Regions from separate parts of the Staphylococcus sp. TCBT05 genome, predicted to be linked through region 1. Evidence: riboswitches for the same ligand, from Rfam matches in the RefSeq annotation. Region 1 holds a riboswitch; the other holds the start of a gene.
The links. A riboswitch is a leader RNA that binds a small molecule or an ion and turns the genes downstream of it on or off. The one in region 1 is predicted to bind FMN.

Region 1 (4,422 bases):
AGCCCTCCTAAAATCCAAACGCTTTAAGTTTGTCAGACGTTAATCCTGAATCAGTTGATTCCATTATTCTTTCAACATATTTGAATAACATATCTGTTTCAATGTGGACTGGATCACCAACACGTTTATCATTCAGTATCGTCGATTTTCTAGTTTCTGGAATAAGATGAATATCAAATTCCGTATCCTTTAATTTAAAAATCGTTAAACTTACACCGTCTACCGTAATAGACCCTTGTTGCACCATTTGCTTAATTAAATTTGAGTTATTGGGTTTGATTGTTACTATTTTTGAATTATCTGAAGCTTGTATTCTTGTAATCTTTGCTACTTCATCGACGTGACCAAGCACGAAATGTCCACCAAAACGACCTTGTCCGCTCATAGCCCTTTCCAAATTAACTTCTTGTGCTTGGTTTAACTGATTTAAATACGTTTTATTTTCAGTACCTTTTATTACTTGTACAGAAAATGAATAATCATCAAATCCAACGACTGTTAAACATGCGCCGTTCACACTAATAGAATCGCCGATATGCATATCTGCCAATATCGTTTTACAGCCGATTGTTAAATTAACCACAGATTGTTGTGTCGATATTTTATTTATTGTACCTACTTCTTCAACGATACCTGTAAACATACTGATTTCACTTCTTTCGCAATTCTAATTTAATATTTTGCTCAAGCAAATTGGAATTCACAATTTCAAATTGTGGTACATCAGCTAAATCAACAACTTGCTCTGTGTGGAAGAATTGATTGTGACCTGAACCACCTATTAATTTCGGGGCATAATATATGATAAGTTCATTGATAAATTCTGTTTGTAAGAATGTAGTAGTTAAGGTCGGACCTGCTTCAACGAGTAATCGACCGACACCTCTTGCATACAAATCTTTTAATATATTTTCAATTGAGCAATGTTCTAATTGCGTAACTGTTATTTGCTCGTGTTTACTTTCTAATTGTTTATTTTCTGTATAAATCCAAATTGCTGTAGATGGATCTTTAAATATATCTAGTGACATATCTATCTCACCAGTTTTTGATAAAATGACTCGAATAGGATCTTTACCATTTTCAATACGTGTTGTGTATTGTGGATTATCCGCTTCTAAAGTTCCTCTACCTGTTATTACTGCATCATGTTGATGACGTAATTTAAAGACATCTTGCTTTACTGCTTTATTTGTAATCCATTTACTTTCTCCAAAGTCTGTCGCTTGTTTACCATCTAAACTGCAGGATACTTTAACAGTAACTTGTGGTAAACCTTTGCTTTTAGCTTCAAAGAAATCTCTATATAGCAGTGCAGCATCTTCATTAGGTCTATATTCTACTTCGATGCCTGCCTCTTTCAAAATTACATCACCATTTGAAGGTAGTGTCGTATCTTTCACTGCATACACCACTTTCTTCAAACCATGCTCAATAATTTTATTAACACATGGTGGCGTCGAACCATAGTGTGTACATGGTTCTAGTGAGATATAAATCGTCCCACCTTCTGCAGCATCTTGTGCCATATCTAAGGCTTGTACTTCGGCGTGTTTATCGCCTTTCTTAAGATGTGCACCTAAACCTACGATGCGTCCATCATTTACTACAACAGAACCGACAGGTGGATTTAATCCTGTTTGTCCATCTACCATCTTCGCTAATTCAATTGCGTAATTTAAATATTGACTCAAGCTAATCACCTCTAAAAAATAAAAAACACCTGAAATCGTACATTTCAGGTGTGGGATATATGCGTTATAACATTATAAACTTAGATTTAAATACACTTATCCAAAAATAGAAATAAGTGAATGCTAAATAAAACACTACATTAGTGCCTTTTATTAGTTATACGTTATTCTTTCTCCCATCCAGACTATACTGTCGGCTCTAGATTTTCACTAGATCAGCCACATTTGAAAACAAATGCAGGTCGCAGGCTTAATTTACTGCCGGTTGGGAATTTCACCCTGCCCCGAAAGAATATATGAAATTGTAAATTGCTGTTTGAGTCAAGCAACTTTAATTAAGTTACAAGAACATAATACTACAATAATTCAAAAATAACAATTCTTATTACTTAAGTCGGCTTTATTTTTTTGAATTTCGTCATTTTATAACTATTAAAAAGCCCGTCAAATCAACTTCATCATCATTTGCAATTATAAAAAAATTATTATACTTTTTATATTTATTCATTAAAATCAAAATACATGACATAGTAATAACATACTTTGCATTTAATTTTCCAACAATCTATGAATAATACCAGTCGCTTGTCTTACAATCATAGTCACACCATTTCTAGATTGATTGATACCATTAGTAAGCTGTCCTAATGCAAACATATTTTGTAACGTACCATATCTAGGGCTTATGACTTGGTTGGTTTCTGCTACAATTTGAATACCACCTAATGGGTGCGCTTGTATGACCTGCCTATTTTCTAAATTAATAACAAGTTGATCATCACTATCAAGGTCTTTAAGTTGCGTCTTAGAACCTGTGGCATTAATCACTATATCAAAGTAATCATCACCATGATTTGCATATGTCAATTTAAACTGATGGTTGTTATATTCAATATTTTCTAAACCATCATAAATTCTTATTTGTTCATTTTCTATATGCTCAATCAATAATTTAGCTGTTCTAGGTGGCATTGGATTGGAATTTGCTTTCAATATGGGTTGATATTGTTCTAAGAAGCGCTTTTGATCATTCCTATTGAAACTGTTCCAAATCCAATTTAAATTTTCCTTTATTAACTCAAGTATACTTTGAAACTTACCTAAGTCTTCTGCATGTTCTAGATCATATTTCAAATCTTCGACAGAATTACCAACTTTTCGATGCACCAAAGTTTCCACTGGTATTTCATAAATGGCACATTCTTTTAAAAATAGTGCCATCGCATCATCCAATGGTACATTCCCAAAATTTTCTGCTTTTAGTTCATTAAATTTTTTAGGGGTTAAATATTGGAATGTGATTTCTGGCATCTCACCTCTAACACTTGGTAATTCACCTTTACGACTGGCTACAGTAATTGGTAAATTGATGTGATGTTCGGTAACATAACGAATAACATCTAAACTCGCTAAACCAGTTCCTATGATAGCGATATTATCAGTATCTTTCACATTGTCTAATGTATGGTAAGTTGGGTATGGTGTGTGAATATAACCTGGTTTTCCTTTTAATTGATATGGATCATGATATGATAATGTTCCGACCGTTAAAAAGACAATGTCATAGGTCTTGCAATGCTCCATATCATTTGATGTACAGACATGATATAACACATCCGTCTCACCGATATTTGATTCAATGAACACTTCAGCAACTTCTTCCTTTATGAGAGTTACATTAGCATTGGCATTATTAATTTTATCCACAAAAGCCTTCATATAATGACCAAACACAAATCTCGGTAAATATTCAGGATTTGAAAACTTAAATTTTGATTGCGCCTGATACCAATCAAAGAATTCACGCTTATTATCTAAATTCAACGACATCTGTTCGGCAGGTAAGTTGATAAGTAATTGATCACTATCATTTTGAAATGGTACACCTTGCCCCATATTTATAGGATTATCATATGCATCAATTTGCATATCTTGAAAGCGTCTTGATTTAGACAATTCTTTTAGTACTGTGACACCCGCAGTTCCCATTCCTATTATTGCAATTCTCATAGTTACCCTCCACCTATTCAATTAATTATATATATTATAACAATCTACCGGATCTAATAACATTTTAATGTATTACTAATACTTCAAAAGCTAAGTTACCCTTTTATATTAAATATGTTAATCTTAAAATAATAACAATTATATTTTTTGATATTTCAAATTTAAAGGGGAAAGTCATGAATTTCATCAAGCATATTCTATTATTATGTATAGGTAGCCTTATTTTTGTATCCGGTTGCGACTTACCAGGTTTAGGTGGTAGCCAAACGAACAAGTCTGTAAAAATATCAGCTCTTGCCACGAGTGAGTCACAAATTATGGCATATATGCTAAAAGACTTAATCGAACACGATACGAAAGGCAAAATTCAAGGTTCAATTATTAACAATTTAGGTTCAGCAACAATTCAACATAACGCTTTGCTAAAGGGTGATGCAGATATATCAAGCACACGCTATACTGGAACTGATTTAACTGGCGTCTTAAAACAAAAACCTATTACAGATTCTAAAAAAGCAATGCACATTACGCAAAACGGTTTCGACAAAAAATTCGATCAAACGTTCTTTAATTCTTATGGTTTTGAAAATACATTCGCATTTATGGTTACCAAAGAGACAGCACAAAAATATCATCTACATAAAGTATCAGATCTAGAAAAAGTAAAAAATCAAGTTAAGGTGGGCACGGATACAACGTGGATAAAACGTGGTGGTGA
Region 2 (4,422 bases), 300 kb from region 1:
TTTTTTTAAGCCTTCAAAAGATAAATCTGTTTTATGTAATAGCGTAGGTAACACAATTAACTGATGCAAAATAGGGTAACGTTGATTATCTTCAATTTGAAACATCATTACAACTAAATCGTTTAATTCTAATTCAAATAATAATTCTTGTGGCAAACCTTCTATTAAACTAACTTGCTGTCTAGTGTACATGCTATCTTCAAACCCTTGTAAGTAGTAATGAATGTAAGTCCCTTGGTTTTCTTTATGAATAGCTTCGAATAACATATGAAGTTCTGCAATAAAATCTTGTTCGAGGTTTGCCTCTTTAAGATATTTATATACATATTTAACACGTTTATGTATAGTTTGCTGTTGAGTGAGAGGGATAAATTGACTATCCTTATGCTGTAATTGTGAAATCGTTTGTGTTAATAATTGTATTGCTTGAAACGTATTAACGAGACTATCAAATGTATATCTTGGATGTACGCGTACGTTTAATGTTGTTTCTATTTCTGATTGGCTCAGATTATAATATCGCTCGAATGACGGATACTGGATATTAGGTAAGCTATGATATAATGATAGTAATTGTTGGCTACATGCATCAAAAAAGGTTTGATGTGATTTTTTGCCTATGATAATATTATATATGCTTTTTTCGGTTTTATAATGGTGTGTATTTTGTTGGATGAAATGAAATAAATTTTGCATGTTTACTCCCCTAATTAATTAAAACGAAAACATTGAAAAAAATAAGTACAGTGCTTACAATATTAATTGTGATTTTATTGTAGCATTTTTGTCAAAGGAGGCGAAGAAAATGGCTAAATATACTATTGTCGATATGGATACTTGCATTGCATGTGGTGCTTGTGGTGCTGCTGCCCCTGATATATATGACTATGATGATGAAGGTATTGCTTTTGTAATACTTGATGACAACCAAGGTACTGCTGAAGTGCCTGAAGAATTATATGAAGATATGGAAGATGCATTAGAGGGATGTCCTACTGATTCAATTAAAATTGAAGAAGAATCTTTTGATGGGGACGCACTGAAATTTGAATAGATTTTAAGTGACGAATTATATTTTAACCTTATTATAGGAAAAGCGCATGTTTAAATTAACTTAAACATGCGCTTTTGTTATATGAAAACAAAATTTTATTTGTCACTATTTATTGATACGTTAGTGTATGTTAGCGCAATTTGTTATCTCGGTAAAACACTATTCAAGCGTTTGTATAATAAGATAAATATAATTGAAATAACAATACCTTTAATAATATTGAAAGGTATAACACCTGATACTATAATTATTTTCAAATTACCAAAAACATCTGATAAATTCATAATCATGCCATAGAGTGGTAACAACACAAAATAATTCAAAATGCTTAATACTAGTGTCATTATTAAGGTTGCTACAGCTAAACCAGTAACTAATGATTTAGCGTTATTTTTATTTTTAGCAACATAAAACGCAGTAAGTATAAAACTTGTGGCTGCTAAAAAATTGGCCAACGGTCCTATTGGATCCCCTACATTGAATAAAAAATTCAATAAATTTTTAATAAATTCAACGATGATGCCAGCAATGGGTCCTAATGTAAATGTTGCAAGAAGTGCCGGTACATCACTAAAGTCTAATGTTAGATATGGTGGTAAAAATGGTAACGGGAACTTGATAAACATTAATATAAAAGCTACCGCACTTAACATGCTAATCGTTATTAGACGTTTGGTTTGTTGTTGCATATTCAATTATCTCCTTCCATTCATCTTACTCAGAATAGGAGGATTTAATTGCACAACAAATTAACCCTCCATCTTCTCCCATCCAGACTATACTGTCGGCTCTAGATTCACACTAGATCAGCTATTTATTGAACAATAAATAGGTCGCAGGCTTATATTACTGCCGGTTGGGAATTACACCCTACCCCGAAGATGAACATTTAAATTTTATAAATATATCATAGCGTATAACTCAGATAAAGACAATGATATTGTTTACAGTATTTAGTGCTAATTTACCAGCAATATAAAATTAAATTTTACACACTGTACTAAATAGCGATGTAAAATGATTTCAATTCATATTTTAAAGCTATAATCACAAAAAACACCTCCGCCTTACACATTAAATTGTATAAATCGGAGGCACTTTACCTTATTTAGTTAGATGATTATTATAATTATTTTTGACGTTACACATAAAATCATCAATGACTTATTCCTTTAATCTCTAGTTGGTGGTTTCGGTAAGCGAATAATAAATGTTGTACCTTGACCGAGTTCACTTTTTACGAGTATCTTACCTTCATGTTCATCGATAATCATTCGACATATAAATAGTCCAAGTCCGGTACCTTGCTTACCTCTTTTACGTGCTGCATCTACTTTGTAAAAACGATCAAAGACTTGCTCTAAATGTTCGGGAGCAATACCCGTTCCTGTATCGGTAATATATAACAAGTTGTCATGATCATTTTCAGCAATATCGACGGTTATTGTATCTCCTGGTTCTGTATATCGACATGCATTATCAATCAGATTCGTAAGCACTTGTTCAATTCTATCAGAATCATAATACCAGAGCGCTCCATTAGAAATTGGATTTAATTTCATGGTTAGTTCTAAGTCTGCAGCTTGTTGTTGATATTTCAATTGCATCTTATTTAACAACGGATCAATAGGTTGGATTTCTCGTTCAACACTTAACCCTTCTGCATCCATTCTAGCAACATTTAAGAGTTCATTAACCAGTCTGTTTAAACGTTTCGTCTCATCTAAGACGATGCTCAAGGATTCATGGATCTCTTCAGGTTCAGTAACAATCCCATCAACGATTGATTCTGTATAGCCTTGCAATAAAGAAATGGGTGTACGTAATTCATGTGAAACATTTGCTATAAAATCTTTCTTCATTTGATCAATATTATGTTCATTGGTCATATCTCTTATGATGGCCACGATACCACTTCGTCCATCTGGTTGAATTTGCTCTATATAACTAGTAATGATTACAAAATATCTAGTATTAATTTCATATTCTTCAAACTGTGTATGTTTGTTCTTAAAAGTTAATTCTGTTTGTTCATCAAGCTTTTCTAATGAATACTCATCTAAAAGTTGTAATGTATTTTGAGCCATTTGGTTAGATAAAATAACTTCCTTCTTATCGTTGTATCCTAATACACCTTCAACCATGGAGTTGATTAAACTATCCCTAATGTTCTTAGAAGATGACAGTGCATCGATATGTTGTTGGATTTCAGAACTCATCGTATTAAAGGCACGAGATAATTCTCCAATTTCATCCTTTGAATTTACGGGTTCAACTTGCGCATATTGTCCTTTTGAAACTCTCAATGCTTGAGACCGTAGATTTCTTAGAGGTTTCGTAATACGAGAAGAAAGGAAAAAAGCAAATATCGTTGTAATTGCTAAGAAAATAATGGCAATAATTAAAATAATAACCGTGATTAAATTATTAGTATCTTCGATGGTTTTTAAATCTTGATAAATAAAGACACCACCGTATTCATCTTGTTTAACATCGCTTAAATTCTTTGAAGGATATCCAATTAATACATAAGTATGTTGTTGATCATTAATTTTTACATTAACGTGTTCCGAAATTTTCTTTCCTTTATTAAATACGTCATCATAGTCTTTGTTTTGTTTGATTTCATTTAACATCTTTTGTTTAGTATTGCCATACTTACTATTTTGACTGTTTTTATCATTCATTATAATGAGACCAACAGGGCCTTCAATCAACTTACGACTGTGTTCAATCGCGGTTGCTTTATTATCAGAGCTTGCTACTAATTCACTAATACGTTTAGCATCTTTGAGTAAAGAATCTTCTGTTTCCTGTGTGAAGTATGATTGGATAAATGTGATTAAGGCTGCGCTAAGTAAAATTAAAACTGTCGTTACTATAAATATTATAGTTAACCACAGTTTTATGACTACATTATTGAGTCGGTTCATCATTTGATTTAACTTCAAACTTATAACCTACTCCCCAAACAGTTTGAATCATCTGAGCAGCCTCTTCAGAAACGCGATTTAACTTTTCTCTTAAGCGTTTAACATGAGTATCTACGGTACGTAAGTCTCCATAAAACTCATAATGCCACACTTCTTTTAACAGTTGTTCTCTATCAAATACTTTATTAGGTGTTTTCGCTAAAAATATTAATAATTCATACTCTTTAGGTGTTAAGTTTACTTGGCTCTCATCTGCAAGCACTCTATGAGCATCATTGTCGATAACTAAATGATCAAATTCTATCAAATCACGCGCATGTGGTTCGCTCTGTTCTGTATGTGCGACCTGTGTTCTTCTTAGTAATGCTTTTACACGTAACACAACTTCTCTTGGTGAAAAAGGTTTAACAATGTAATCGTCTGCACCTGATTCAA

Region 2: another riboswitch for FMN. It lies ahead of ACY191_RS08945 (ECF transporter S component); the one in region 1 lies ahead of ribD (bifunctional diaminohydroxyphosphoribosylaminopyrimidine deaminase/5-amino-6-(5-phosphoribosylamino)uracil reductase RibD).

The regions. Positions count from the first base shown of each region.
Region 1 covers NZ_JBUQDQ010000038.1:71,597-76,018, reverse strand. The annotation lists gene ribE (riboflavin synthase) at 8-643, opposite strand; gene ribD (bifunctional diaminohydroxyphosphoribosylaminopyrimidine deaminase/5-amino-6-(5-phosphoribosylamino)uracil reductase RibD) at 651-1,694, opposite strand; FMN riboswitch at 1,859-1,990, opposite strand; gene ACY191_RS07515 (FAD/NAD(P)-binding protein) at 2,244-3,704, opposite strand; gene ACY191_RS07510 (osmoprotectant ABC transporter substrate-binding protein) at 3,881-4,422, shown strand, end outside.
Region 2 covers NZ_JBUQDQ010000038.1:371,907-376,328, reverse strand. The annotation lists gene ACY191_RS08955 (helix-turn-helix domain-containing protein) at 1-696, opposite strand, end outside; gene ACY191_RS08950 (ferredoxin) at 806-1,054, shown strand; gene ACY191_RS08945 (ECF transporter S component) at 1,198-1,743, opposite strand; FMN riboswitch at 1,810-1,941, opposite strand; gene ACY191_RS08940 (ATP-binding protein) at 2,227-3,987, opposite strand; gene ACY191_RS08935 (response regulator transcription factor) at 3,971-4,422, opposite strand, start outside.